4 regions of the Streptomyces sp. NBC_01077 genome follow, and region 2 is predicted to be linked to each of the others. Evidence: riboswitches for the same ligand, from Rfam matches in the RefSeq annotation. Region 2 holds a riboswitch; each other region holds the start of a gene.
The links. A riboswitch is a leader RNA that binds a small molecule or an ion and turns the genes downstream of it on or off. The one in region 2 is predicted to bind cyclic di-AMP.
Positions count from the first base shown of each region.

Region 1: it holds a riboswitch for cyclic di-AMP, as region 2 does, so the genes downstream of both, OG462_RS39755 (transglycosylase SLT domain-containing protein) here and OG462_RS23545 (M23 family metallopeptidase) in region 2, are expected to answer to the same signal.
Region 3: it holds a riboswitch for cyclic di-AMP, as region 2 does, so the genes downstream of both, OG462_RS18575 (transglycosylase family protein) here and OG462_RS23545 (M23 family metallopeptidase) in region 2, are expected to answer to the same signal.
Region 4: it holds a riboswitch for cyclic di-AMP, as region 2 does, so the genes downstream of both, OG462_RS32110 (M23 family metallopeptidase) here and OG462_RS23545 (M23 family metallopeptidase) in region 2, are expected to answer to the same signal.

Region 1 covers NZ_CP108669.1:8,873,769-8,877,192, reverse strand. The annotation lists gene OG462_RS39765 (phosphocholine-specific phospholipase C) at 1-880, shown strand, start outside; gene OG462_RS39760 (hypothetical protein) at 946-1,557, opposite strand; cyclic di-AMP (ydaO/yuaA leader) riboswitch at 1,899-2,082, shown strand; gene OG462_RS39755 (transglycosylase SLT domain-containing protein) at 2,087-2,968, shown strand; gene OG462_RS39750 (phosphoribosyltransferase family protein) at 2,952-3,424, opposite strand, start outside.
Region 2 covers NZ_CP108669.1:5,215,824-5,219,247, forward strand. The annotation lists gene OG462_RS23535 (MFS transporter) at 1-189, shown strand, start outside; gene OG462_RS23540 (PP2C family protein-serine/threonine phosphatase) at 385-1,590, shown strand; cyclic di-AMP (ydaO/yuaA leader) riboswitch at 1,792-1,937, shown strand; gene OG462_RS23545 (M23 family metallopeptidase) at 1,949-3,106, shown strand; gene OG462_RS23550 (aldo/keto reductase) at 3,257-3,424, shown strand, end outside.
Region 3 covers NZ_CP108669.1:4,176,070-4,179,493, forward strand. The annotation lists gene eno (phosphopyruvate hydratase) at 1-589, opposite strand, end outside; gene OG462_RS18575 (transglycosylase family protein) at 924-1,637, opposite strand; cyclic di-AMP (ydaO/yuaA leader) riboswitch at 1,641-1,814, opposite strand; gene OG462_RS18580 (transglycosylase family protein) at 2,073-3,173, opposite strand; gene OG462_RS18585 (cytochrome P450) at 3,324-3,424, opposite strand, start outside.
Region 4 covers NZ_CP108669.1:7,080,859-7,084,282, forward strand. The annotation lists gene OG462_RS32105 (M16 family metallopeptidase) at 1-960, shown strand, start outside; cyclic di-AMP (ydaO/yuaA leader) riboswitch at 1,161-1,326, shown strand; gene OG462_RS32110 (M23 family metallopeptidase) at 1,339-2,109, shown strand; gene OG462_RS32115 (GntR family transcriptional regulator) at 2,321-3,004, shown strand; gene OG462_RS32120 (HPr family phosphocarrier protein) at 3,148-3,424, opposite strand, start outside.

The DNA.
Region 1 (3,424 bases), 3.7 Mb from region 2:
GGAGGTCTTCGACCACACCTCGGTCCTGCGCTTCATGGAGAGCTGGACGACAGCCCTCGGCACACCGGCCGCCTGCCCCAACATCAGTGCCTGGCGGCGGAAGGTGACGGGCGATCTGACCGGAGTCTTCGACTTCGCCCACCCGGTGTACGGAGTACCGGCCGGCCTCCCCTCCACGTCGAAGGTCATCGGCCAGTCGACCTGCGGTCCGCTGCCGAACCCGGCCCCCCAGAACAACGCCCAGCCCGGGCAGGAGCCCGGCACCCGGCCGGCCCGCGCACTGCCGTACCAGGTGAACGGCAACCTCGACCGCTTCGAGTTCGGGGCCGCGGGCAAGATCCTCGCCTGGTTCTCGATGACGAACCAGGGAACCGAGGCCAAGCGGGCGGCGCACTTCTCCATCCACCCGCACCAGCACCGCGACACGGCCGCCTGGCAGTACACGGTCGACGCGGGCGGCACGGCCACCGACTACTTCAACATCGGCCTGGGGTCGGGGTCCGGCAAGTACGACATCTCGATGATGGGCCCCAACCGCTTCCTGCGCCGGTTCATCGGGGACGCCGCCAAGGCCGGCAAGGCCATCGAGGTGACGTCCCGGTTCGCGACGGAGGCGGGGACGGGCCGGACGGCCCTGTGGTTCAAGCTGAGCAACACCTCGGCCGGACCGGTGACCTTCACGATCCGCTCGAACGCCTACCGCACGGACGGCCCCTGGACCTACACGGTCCCGGCCGGCTCCACGCGTGAGGACTTCTTCAACGCGGTCGCCTACAACAACGGCTGGTACGACTTCACGATCCTCGCCGACATCGACGGCACCTGGTCGCGCCGGTACACCGGGCACATCGAGAACGGGGCGCCGAGCATCACCGGATGATCCCCGCACCCGGGTCAGTCCGTGAACGGTCCGCGTGCGGCACCTCGGAGCGGTGTCGGCGGTCGTCAGTGGCCGGCGTGCGCCGCACGCCGGCTCGTCGCGTCGAGGAGGGCCACCGCGTCGGCGGCCGTACGGCCCGGGGCCCGGTTCCACGGCCCGATCAGCTCGCCCCACCCCCGTGACCGGAGCTCGGTCATGATCCAGGCGGCCGCCTCGTTCATGGTCGTCGCGCTGCCGTAGCCGAGCCGGTGGGCGGCGAGAAGCGCACCGCAGACGCACCGGGCCCCGCGCGCGTCGCGCAGCTTGTACGGGGCGTTCTGCCAGCCCCACTCCGTCAGGACGAGGCGCGCGTAGCCGAGGTGGACCGAGGGGCGCAGCTCAGGCCGGCCGATGCGACGCCAGGCGTGCAGCCGGTCGGGCAGGACGGCTCCGATCCGGCCGGGAAACCGGCGCTCGGCGGGAAGGGGCGGCGGCAGCGCGTCGAGCGCATCGGCGACGAGCCGGTCCACCGGAACGGTGAGCAGGTCACGCCAGCCCTCCGTACCCGGATCCGTGTCGTCGGGCACGGTAGGGGCGGTCCAGTCCGTGACGATGCGCTGCCAGGTGGCGCTCTCGTAGAGGGCGGCGGCCTCGCGGTCGAGGGCATCGGGGTTGAGCAGGGAGGCGGAAGGCGGCATCCGGGCGGCTCCTCGGTCGGGGTCACTCCATCTTTCATGACGAATGTCGGCTTTGCGACTTTTGCCCTTGAGTGCCCACCCCACCGATGGGGCTTTCTTCGCTACTCCCCCATTAACAGAATTACAGTGCATATTCGGACATTGAACACCTGGTGATGCGACTCACTTCCCCGGAGACACCCCGGTGATCGAAGTCCGCGCATGCCGTGCCGGACAAGGAAGTTCGACGGGTCCGCCGTACGGTCGATCTTGAATTCCATGAATTCTGTGATCCATTTACCGGGTCCGCGACTCCGGTCCTCTTGTTCTCCGTCGCATTACTGGCCTACGGTCGCCTCCATTCGAGCGGATCGCCGAATCCTGCCACCGCTCGAAATACCTCCCTTTCACCCGACGGCAGGAGCGGGGGACCCACGAATACGCCGGCCCGGAATCCGGAACGGCTCGGGGTGAAGCCGCGTGCGCGCGGCCGGACATCTCCAGTCCGAACCCGACAGCTCACCCCGAAGGCGCCGGAGAGGAATCCGTCATGCCTGCTCACGGTAAGCACCGCCGCCCCCGCCGCCGCCCCGTCTCCCGTGGACTCGCGCTGGTCGGCACGGGCGGAGCCGCTCTTGCCCTCCCGCTGATCGCCCCGGCCGTGGCCGGCGCCGCACCCGTTTCCGGAGCCCCGGAAATCGCCGCCAAGGCCGTCACCGCGCCCGCCGCTCCGGTCGCCGCGAAGGCCCTCGCCAAGGCTCCCGCAGCCCCGGCCGCCGCGCGCACCTACACGGTCGTCAGTGGTGACTCGCTTTCCCTCATCGCCCAGAAGAAGGGAATTCAGGGCGGCTGGAAGGGTCTTTACCGGGCCAACAAGAGCACCGTGGGTGACAATCCGTCACTTATTCATCCAGGTCTTGAACTGACGCTTCGTCGGGATTCCGTGAAGGCCGCCCCCGCGCAGGCGAAGAAGGCCGCCACGACCGAACGGGCGAACCGCTCCGAGCGCCGGACCGCCACCCCGGCCGTCGCCACCAACACCGGTGCCTCGGCCGCCGCTCCCGCCGCCGCCGCTCCGGTCCAGGCCGCTCCCGTCGCCGCCACCCAGTACGCGAACAACCTCGACGGCTGGATCCGGCAGTCGCTGGACATCATGGCCCTGCGCGGCATCCCCGGTTCGTACGAGGGGATCCACCGCAACGTCATGCGTGAGTCCTCCGGCAACCCCCAGGCCATCAACCTCTGGGACTCCAACGCCGTGGCCGGCACCCCGTCGAAGGGCCTGCTCCAGGTCATCGAGCCGACCTTCCTCGCCTATCACGTGCCCGGCACGTCGATGGACCTGTTCGACCCGGTCGCCAACATCACCGCCGCCTGCAACTACGCGGCCGACCGCTACGGCTCCATCGACAACGTCAACGGGGCCTACTGACCCGGAAGTGCCCGGTGAACCAGGAGGTGGCGAGTTCCGCCACCTCCTCCAGGGCACCCGGCTCCTCGAAGAGGTGCGTGGCGCCCTCCACGACGTCCAGCCGGCTCTCGCAGCGCAGAAGCGACTCGGCCCGCCGGTTGAGGTCCAGGACCAGCGCGTCCGCGCCTCCGACCACGAGGAGCGTCGGCGCCTCGACCCTGGCCAGGTGGTCGGCCGCGAGGTCCGGTCGACCACCGCGTGAGACGACGGCGGCCACGGACGACTCCGGTTCGCCCGCCGCCCACAGCGCGGCGGCCGCTCCCGTACTGGCGCCGAAGTAGCCGAGCGGGAGGCCGTCGCTCTCGGGCTGCTCGGCGAGCCACTCCGTGGCGCGGGCAAGCCTGCCGGCCAGCAGCGGTGTGTCGAAGACATGCGCCCGGTCGACCGCCTCGACCTCGGTGAGCAGGTCGAACAGCA
Region 2 (3,424 bases):
GGGCTCTACAACACCGTGTGCGGGATCGGGATCACCCTCGGGAATCTCGGGACGGGCGCGCTGCTCGACGTGACCGGGTGGTCGGCGGCGCCGTGGCTGGCGCTGTGCGCGGTGGGGCTCGTGTGTGCGGCGGCCATGGCTCTCCTGGCGAGGGGCGGGCGGCTGGCGGAGGGGGCGGGCACGGACTGAGCCGGCCACGGCCCCTCCACGCGCGCGTGGCCGGGTCCGGCGCGCGCCTGGCCTGGCCCCGCCCCGTGCGTGCCCGCCCCGCCCGCGTCCGTACGCCAGTCGGCCCCGTGGGAGTCGCCGCCCGGTACGGCGGCGGCCACCCTGGGAGGGCGCGGTACGGTCCGCGGCCGGAACGGACCGGGCAGGAGAGCACAGGTGGGGCACCCCCTAGGAGCGGTCGGCGGGCGGCGGGGCGGCGACCGCCGTCGCCCGTACGGGGGCGCCCGGAGGTTCATCCGGGCGCTGCCGCCGCTGATCATCGTGGGTGGTGTCGTCTTCGACGTCCTGACGCCGCCCAAGTACAGCGCGGCGCCGATGTTCTCCGCCGCCCCGCTGATCGCGGCACCGTTCTTCTCCACCCTCACGACGCTGCTCACCGGGATCGCGGCCGTCCTCGCCTCCGTCGGGCTGCACATCTACAACGGCACTGCGACCGAGATCCCGTCGCTCACCGAGTTCCTGACCGTGCTCACGGTCGCCGTGCTCGCCGTGCTCATCAACCGGGTCGTCCTCCGCAGCGGCGAGCGGCTCGCCTCCGCGCGGGTCATCGCGGAGACCGCGCAGAAGGCGGTGCTGCCGACGCCCGCCGAGCGGATCGGCGGGCTGCAGTGCGCGGCACGGTACGAGGCGGCGCAGGCGGACGCGTTCATCGGCGGCGACCTGTTCGCCGTCCAGGACACCCCCTACGGGGTGCGCCTCGTGGTCGGCGACGTCCGGGGCAAGGGGATGGACGCGGTCGAGGCCGTGGCCGTCGTCATCGGGGCGTTCCGGGAGGCGGCCGAGCAGGAGCGGAGTCTGGAGGGCGTGGCGCAGCGCCTCGAACGGGCCCTCGCCCGGGAGGGCACCCGCCGGACCGGGCTCGACGCCTTCGAGGGGTTCACCACGGCCGTCCTCGCCGAGATCCCGCGCGGTGACGGCGGCGGCACCTTCGACGGTTTCGTACGGGTCGTCAACCGCGGGCACCCGCCCCCGCTGATGCTGTTCGGGGACGGGCGCCTGGACATGCTGGAGCCGGGCGAGCCGGCGCTGCCGCTCGGCATGGGCGATCTGGCGGCGTGGCCGGACCGGGCCGAGGCGCGGCCGTACCCGCCGGGCGCGACGCTGCTGTTCTACACCGACGGCCTCTCGGAGGCGCGGAACGCGGAGGGCGTCTTCTACGACCCGGGGGAGCGGCTCGCGGGGCGGATCTTCCCGGGCCCCGAGGAACTCCTCGACGCGCTCGTGGACGACGTACGGCTGCACACGGGGGGCGGGTCGACGGACGACATGGCACTGCTCGCACTGAGCCGTCCCGCGACGGGGCAGCCGGAGCGGCGCCGGACGATGCCGGTGGTGCCGCCGGAGCCCGGTCACCGGCCGTAGTCGCGAGGTGTCACTGCGATAACAATTGACATAACGTCAGATCGCCGGGGTTTCGCCGCCCCTTGTTGAAGGGGGGTCAACTCGGACCATTCCCTATCAATTCAATGAATGATCAAGAGGAACAGCTTGGAATCGGGACCCCCTGTCTATTAACGTTCGATAACGCAGCGCGGTCGTCCCAGCCGTCGCAAGAGGCGGCACCGTGCGCACGCGCCGAATCCTGAAAAGGAACCGGGGAACCACTACTTGGGGTGAATCGGGCCCTTCGCACCTGTGCGACGAGCCCGTAGGAGACCTTCCTGCTCCGAACCCGTCAGCTAACCCGGTAGGCGAGAAGGAAGGAAAGGAGCGCGCCTTCGTGGCGTCCAACACTCCCGCACCCGAAGCCCCCTTCGATGCCTTCGGTGGTGGTGCGGGTCCCGCCGCCCCGGACACCGAGTGGAACCCCACCGAGGGCTCCCTCCGCGCCGAGAGCCGCTCCGGCGGCCGGCACCGTGTCGTCAAGCAGCGCTCCAACTTCGCCCGTTCCTCCACCGTCCTCGGCGTCGGTGTGATCGCCGCCGTCGGCGCGGGCGGCCTCGCCACCGCGCAGGAGAGGCCCCCGGTCGCGATATCGCTCCCCGACCTCCCGGACCTCAACCTGCCGGACGCCCACGACCTCCCCGGCGTCGGCGACCTCCTCCCCGAGGAGCACCAGGAGACGGTCAGCGCGGCCCGCGCCAACCCGAACCCGCTCACCGTCGAGACGTACGCCGTGCTCGACGACGAGCAGGGCACGAACACCCAGGTCGAGCAGGCGGTCCTGAACGGCCAGGACGGCCGGGCCACCATGGTCGCGACCGGCGCCGGCGACGCGGGCGAGGCGCTGCGCGCCCGCATCCTCCAGCAGGCCGAGCAGCAGCAGGCCTCCGCCGACGCCGCCGACAAGGCCGCGGCGGAGAAGGCGGCCGCCGAGAAGGCGGCCGCGGAGGCCGCGGCCAAGGCCGACGCGGCGGAGAAGGCGGCCGCCGAGGCGAAGGCCAAGGCCGAGGCGGAAGCCAAGGCGAAGGCGGAGGCCGAGGCCAAGGCGAAGGCCGAGGCGGCGGCAGAGGCCGAGCGCCTCGCCAAGCTCGCCGCGAGCTACTCGCTGCCGCTCTCCTCGTACAGCCTCAGCGCCACCTACATGCAGTCCGGCTCGATGTGGTCCTCCGGCTACCACACCGGCCTCGACTTCGCCGCTCCCACCGGCACCCCGCTCAAGGCGGTCCACGGCGGCACCGTCAAGTCGGCGGGCTGGTCCGGCTCGTACGGCTACCGGGTCGTCCTGGAGCTGGAGGACGGCACCGAGGTCTGGTACGCCCACATGTCGTCCATGACGGTCGCCGCGGGCCAGACCGTGGGCACCGGCGAGACGATCGGCCGCGTCGGCGCCACCGGCAACGTCACCGGTGCCCACCTCCACATGGAGGTGCACACGCCCGGCGGCTCCGGCCTCGACCCGGCGGAGTGGCTCCGCTCCAAGGGCCTGAGCCTGTAACACCGGGCACGCCCGTCACACCGGGAACGCCTGCAACGCCGGGGTGCCTGTCTCGCCGGGCACGCCTGCAACGCCCGGGTGCCCGTCACACCGGGCACGCCCGTCACGCGGTACGGAATAGGCCAGGCGGCCCGGAGGGTTGTGTCGATCATGACCTCCCTCCGCCCGCTGGGCTCCTCCGATCTGCACGTCTTCCCGCTCGCCCTGGGCGGCAACGTCTTCGGCTGGACCGCCGATGAGGCCCAGTCCTTCGCCGTCCTCGACGCCTACACCGCCGCCGGCGGCAACTTCGTCGACTCCGCCGACGTCTACTCCGCC
Region 3 (3,424 bases), 1.0 Mb from region 2:
GCTTCAGCACGCCCTTGAGCGTGTGGTAGATCTCGGCACCCCAGCGGAGGGCCTCGGAGAAGGACTCCGCGCCGATCGGGGCGATCATGAACTCCTGGATGTCCACGTTGGAGTCGGCGTGCGACCCACCGTTGAGGATGTTCATCATCGGAACGGGCAGCAGGTGCGCGTTCGGGCCGCCGAGGTAGCGGAAGAGCGGGAGGTCCGAGGCCTCGGACGCGGCGTGCGCGACGGCGAGGGAGACGCCGAGGATGGCGTTGGCGCCGAGCGAGCCCTTGTTCTCCGTGGCGTCCAGGTCGAACATGGCCTGGTCGATCAGGCGCTGCTCGGTGGCGTCGTAGCCGACGAGCTCCGGGCCGATCTGCTCGATGACGGCGAGGACGGCCTTCTCGACACCCTTGCCCAGGTAGCGGTTCGGGTCACCGTCGCGAAGCTCGATGGCCTCGAACGCACCGGTGGAGGCGCCGGACGGAACAGCAGCACGACCGGTGCTGCCGTCGTCGAGGCCGACCTCGACCTCGACCGTGGGGTTGCCTCGGGAGTCCAGGATTTCCCGGGCTACGACGACGTCGATGGACGGCACGAGCATCTCCTTTTTGGGATGTGACGCTGGATGTGACGCAAGGTCGGTGCAGGGTCGCTCGGCCTTGCGACAAGAGCCTAACCGGCTCAGGGGCTCCGGTCGGCCTGGCGCCCGCCCGCTGGGACGAAAAAGGACCCAAGGGCATGCATCTCGGGACGAAGGACCCCGTATCTACCGGGCGGTAACCACGAGGTCCATCGGTCGGTGCCCACGCGTGGGGCTCGAAACGGGGGAACCCCGGACCGGTGCGCACGGGGGATGGGCGCGCCGGTCCGGGGTGGTCACCGCGGGAGGGTCGGAGGGGCCGCGTGAGCCGCCGGACTCACGCGGGCCGCCGGGCTCACTTCAGGTGAAGCTGCTGGCCCGGGTAGATGAGGTCGGCGTTCTCGACGACGTCCTTGTTCAGCTCGAAGAGCTTGGCCCAGCCGCCCTTGACGCCGTGCGCCTGAGCGATCTTGCTGAGGGTGTCGCCGGCCTTGACCTTGTACTCGCCGTCACCCTTCTTGACCTTCTTGCCGGTCGGGGTGGTGACGGTCTTCTTCGCGGCGGCCTTGGGCGCGGCCTGCTGCGTGGTCTGCTTCGGGGCCTGGCGCTGCTCGCTGCGGGTGGTCGGCTGCTCGGCCTTCCGCTCCGGCTGCGGGGCGCTCTGCTGCGGCGCGCTCTCGGCGGCACTCTCGGGCGAGGCGCTGGAGAGGCCCACACCACAGGACGGCCAGGCGCCCTTGCCCTGGCCCGCGAGGACCTTCTCGCCGATGGCGATCTGCTGGGCCTTCGTGGCCTGGTGGGCGTTCGGGGCGTACGCGGTGCCACCGAAGGCGGCCCACGTGGACGGCGTGAACTGCAGGCCGCCGTAGAAGCCGTTGCCCGTGTTGATGGACCAGTCGCCGCCGGACTCGCACTGGGCGACGCGGTCCCACTCGGAGACCGTGGCGGCCGAGGCGGTGCCCGCGGTCATCAGCGGGGCGGCGACGGCGACACCGGTGACGCCGACGAGCGTGACGACCTGGGTGGCCTTGGAGGGACGACGGTGTTTGCCCTTGCCGGAAAACAGCATGGAGATTCTCCTCACCGACGCCTACGAGGTGAGCTGTCGGGTTCGGGCCAATGAGTTGCCCGGCCGCGTGTCCTAGCACGCGGCTTCACCCCAAGCCGATCGTCGGCCGTCTGTCTCAACGGCCGGGGCCGGCACTTACCTTGGGTCCCCCGCTCCTGCCTTCGGCGCTTACGCGACGACAATTCCCATCGGCCGACGGCAGGATTCGGCGTTTCGGTCGACGGGGCCCGCGGTGGCGAGCGGTGACGACCGTAGACACAGACCCACCGGAAGTTCAAAGAGGCATATTGCGGAAATTTCGCCCCTACTTGCCTTCCGGTGGGGGGTGTTTGTGCAGGTGAGAGGTGACGGGAGCAAAGTTTGCGGGCGTGACACGCCAGTTGGGGCGAAGAGACCCATGTCTCACTTGCCTATAACCGGACATACGCCCCTGAATCACTCGGCCGCGATGGGCGAACCGTTCGTCAGGTCGAGGCTCTGACCAGGAAGGATGAGGTCCGGATCGATGCCCACGGTCTGCCGGTTGGCATCGTAGAGGGCGGTCCAGCCTCCGGGGAGTTCGTTCTCCTGTGCAATGTCGGACAGGCTGTCGCCGGGCTGCACGAGATACGCGCCCGAGTTGCCCTGACTGTCCGTTGCGTCCGATTCCTTCGAAGCGTCAGTCGACGGCTTCTCCAGGGGCTTTCCGGTCACCTTGCTATCAGATGAGGCGTGTCGACCTGATTCTGCCGAACTGTCCGAGTTGCCGCTTTCCTCCGGGGCGGCGTCGCCCCGGTGCTTCCCGCTTCCGGGAGTGGTCGGCGACGCGCCGTCCTCCGGCACGCCGGGCGTGGTGGGCGTCCCCGGAGCACCCGGGGTGACCGATGCATCGGGCGTGCCCGGGGTGGTGGGCACGGTCGCGTCGCCGGGGTCGGTCGACGCGGGAGGGCTCGCCGGGGTGGTCGACGTGACGGGAGCGGTCGGCGAGACGGGCGTGGCGGACGCGGCGGGCGTGACGGGAGCGGTCGGCGAGACCGTCCCCGTGGCCTTCTTCGTGGCCCCGCCGGAGGCGGTGGAGCCCGTCGAGGCCCCCGGAAGCCCCGAGGTCCGGTTCGACTCGGCGACCGGCCCCGTGGGGGCCTTGGGGATGCTCGTGGGGCCGGGGTCCACGCCGGGCGACGTGCCGTCGTTCGTCAGGCCGGCGATCGGCGCGCAGGTGGCCCACTCGGTGGAGCCCTTGGCGAGGGCCTTCTCGGCCACCGCGATCTGCTGGCCGCGACTGGCCAGGTCGGGGCTGGGCGCGTACGCCAGGCCGCCGTTCCGCTCCCAGCTGTCCTGGGTGAACTGGAGGCCGCCGTACATGCCGTTGCCGAAGTTGGCACTCCACTGGCCGCCGGACTCGCACTCGGCGACCCGGTCCCAGGTGGCGGCGTCGGCGGCGGAGGCGGATCCGGTGGCGAGCAGCGGCAGCGCCATGGCGGATCCGGTCACGCCCGCGGCGACGACGATTGCGGGGGCCTGACGGGGGCGACGGTGTCGTCCGTTCCCGGAACGCATAGGAGCGCCTTTCGCGTGACGGCTGTGATGACGGGCCGAGTTGTCGGACCGGGTCGAGTTACTCAACCAAGTTGACGAACTGAGCTGACGGGGAACGTAGCCGTATTCGAACGCTCATCACAAGTCGATGCACCCGCGATCACGTGAAGATCACAGTTCTGACGGTCCGTCATTCCGCGGGAGTCGTACGGAAGGGGAGAACTCCACCGGAAGCGTGCGCAAACCACGCATGATGAGCCCTCCGCGCCACC
Region 4 (3,424 bases), 1.9 Mb from region 2:
CTGGTGCGCAACCGTCTCGACGAGATCCCGCACGAGACGGCCAACCCGGCCCGCCGCGCCGCCAAGCAGCTCTCCAAGGAGCTCTTCCCGGCCGAGGCCCGGATGTCCCGGCCGCGCCAGGGCACCGAGGAGACCGTCGGGGCGATCGACGCCGCCGCGGTCCGCGCCTTCTACGAGGCGTACGTCCGGCCCGCCACGGCCACCGCCGTGGTCGTCGGAGACCTCACCGGCGTCGACCTGGACAAGGTCCTCGCCGAGACCCTGGGCGCCTGGACCGGCGAGCCGGCCGAGCCGCTCCCGATGCCGCCGATCACCGCCGACGACACCGGACGGGTCGTCATCGTGGACCGTCCCGGCGCCGTCCAGACCCAGTTGCTGATCGGCCGGGTCGGCTCCGACCGGCACGACAGCGTCTGGCCGGCCCAGGTCCTGGGCACGTACTGCCTCGGTGGCACCCTCACCTCGCGGCTCGACCGGGTCCTGCGCGAGGAGAAGGGCTACACGTACGGCGTGCGGGCCTTCGGGCAGGTGCTCCGCTCGGACGGCCGGGGGAACGGCGCCTCGATGCTCGCCATCAGCGGTTCCATCGACACGCCCAACACCGGCCCGGCTCTTGACGACCTGTGGAAGGTGCTGCGGACGCTGGCCGCGGAGGGCCTCACGGACGCCGAGCGCGAGACGGCCGTGCAGAACCTGGTGGGGGTCGCGCCGCTCAAGTACGAGACGGCGGCCTCCGTCGCCGGGACGCTCGCCGACCAGGTCGAGCAGCACCTCCCGGACGACTACCAGGCCCAGTTGTACGCGCGGCTGGCCGACACCGGCACGGTCGAGGCGACCGCGGCCGTGGTCAGCGCCTTCCCGGTGGACCGGCTCGTCACCGTGCTCGTGGGCGACGCGGCGCAGATCGCGGAGCCGGTGCGCGCGCTCGGCATCGGTGAAGTGACCGTCGTGACCGGCTGATTCAGGCCGCCGGCACGGCAGAAGAGGGCCCCGACGGCATCGTTCGTCGGGGTCCTCCCCTTTGTCCGTATTGAGGTCAAGGGTGGTCGTATGCCCTGTGGCATGTCTTACAAAAGGCGTGTCCGGTTGGTGATTGAAAGACGATCCGCATAGCGTCGGTGCGGCTGTTCGTCAGTTGCACGTGCCGCAGCCGCGGCATCGGACAGTCATCGCCGAGTCCCCGTCAGGCGCGAGCCTGGGGAGCCGGGGACCCACACGTAGTCCCTGGGGTGAATCGGGCGCCTTCGTCTCGTACGGAGGGGCTCGTAGGAGACCTTCCTGCTCCGAACCCGTCAGCTAACCCGGTAGGCGAGAAGGAAGGAAAGGATCAGCCCCTACATGGCGTTCACCCGTGCCACCGGGAAGCATCGTGGTCCGAGCCGGATGGCGCGCCGCAGCGTGGGCATCGCCGGCGTAGCGACGCTCGCCACCACCGGCGTCATCGGAACCCTCGCCTCCCCGGCGCTCGCCGCCGACGCGGAGCCCCGCTCCGTCGAGGACACCGGCCTCACCCAGGTGATCACCGAGGACTCCCTCGCCGACCGGATCGACGCCCAGGCCGCCGCCCAGGAGCAGGAGGCCTTCGAGGTCGCCGCCAAGGCGAAGGCCAAGGCCGAGGCGAAGCGCAAGGCCGAGGCCCGCGCCAAGGAGATCCGCGAGGCCGAGCAGCGCGCCGCCCGTGAGGCCGAGCGCCGCCGCCTGAACTCCTTCCAGCTGCCCGTCGAGGGCACGTACGTGTCCACCGGCTACAAGACCGGCGGCTCGCTCTGGTCCTCCGGCAGCCACTCCGGCATCGACTTCCACGCCGCCTACGGCAGCAGCGTCGTCTCCGTCGGCTCCGGCACCGTCGTCGAGGCCGGCTGGGGCGGCGCGTACGGCAACAACATCGTCATCCGGATGAACGACGGCACGTACACCCAGTACGGTCACCTCTCCTCCATCGGCGTCTACGTCGGCCAGGGCGTCGAGCCGGGCGAGCGGATAGGCATCTCGGGCTCGACCGGCAACTCGACCGGCCCGCACCTCCACTTCGAGGCGCGTACGACCTCCGAGTACGGCTCCGACATCAACCCGGTCTCGTACCTGCGCGCCCGCGGCGTCAACGTCTGACCCGGAACGCACTCGCGCACCGTCGGCGATCCCGCCGCACCCGCATCGCAAAAGCCCCGGCTCGTACTGAGCCGGGGCTTTTCGTCGGCCGCAGGACATTCACATTCCGCTGGGGCATCGGAAATTCCGGCGCGCTGCAATAGAGTCGCAGATCGGGCGCAGAACAGGCGCCGCTCGAATTGACTCGCGCAGACCAAGGCGGAGGTCGGACATGCGCATTCCCGCGCACTCGGTATGCACGGCGATCCGGGACGACATCGTCTCCGGCGTCTTCGAGCGGGGCAGCCGGCTGACGGAGGAACAGCTCGCCCGGCGGTACGGGGTCTCCCGCGTCCCGGTCCGCGAGGCCCTGCGCACCCTGGAGTCCGAGGGCTTCGTCGTCACCCGCCGCCACGCCGGCGCGCATGTCGCCGAGCCCACCGAGCAGGAGGCGGCGGATCTGCTCGACATGCGGGCGCTGCTCGAACCGCTGGGGGCCGCCCGCGCGGCCCAGCGGCGCACGGAGGCCCATCTCAAGGTGCTGCGCGGCCTCGTCAGGCTGGGCCAGGAGCGGGCCAGGCGTGGCCAGGGCGAGGATCTGCGCTCACTCGGCGGCTGGTTCCACGAGACGCTCGCACAGGCCTCCGGCAGCCCGGCCCTGACGGCGCTCCTGACCCAGCTGCGGCACAAGATCGCCTGGATGTACGCGGTCGATCAGCCCGAACGGCCGGCGGAGGCCTGGGCCGAGCACGGCGCGATCGTGGACGCCGTGGCGCGCGGTGATGCCGAGCGGGCGCGGGCGCTGACCGCGCTGCACGCGGAGCGCTCGCAGTCGCTGCACCGACTCAAAAGGCCGGAGCGCGGCCGTGTGAGGGTTTCGCAACATGCAGTCAACACGGCGAGTGCCCGGAATTAACGCGCGCATCGTATACATGGAATAGGAATTCGACGCCCATGTTTTGTGCTGCTCGAAAATCGGGGCGGTGGAAAGCGAAAGGCCGTGATCGCCGGAATTCCGGCAGGCACGGCCTTTCGTCGTACGGGGTGGGGTGACCCGGATCAGACGGTCTCGGGGAGCTCGTCGAGACCCTCGGCGACCAGCTTCGCCAGACGGTCCAGAGCGGCCTCGGCGCCGTCGGCCTCCGAAGCGAGGACGATCTCCTCGCCGCCCTGCGCGCCCAGGCCGAGCACCGCGAGCATGGAGGCGGCGTTCACGGGGGAGCCGTCGGACTTGGCGATCGTCACCGGAACGCCGGAAGCCGTGGCGGCACGGACGAAGATGGACGCGGGGCGGGCGTGCAGGCCCTCGGCCCAGCCGACGTTGACGCGGCGCTCA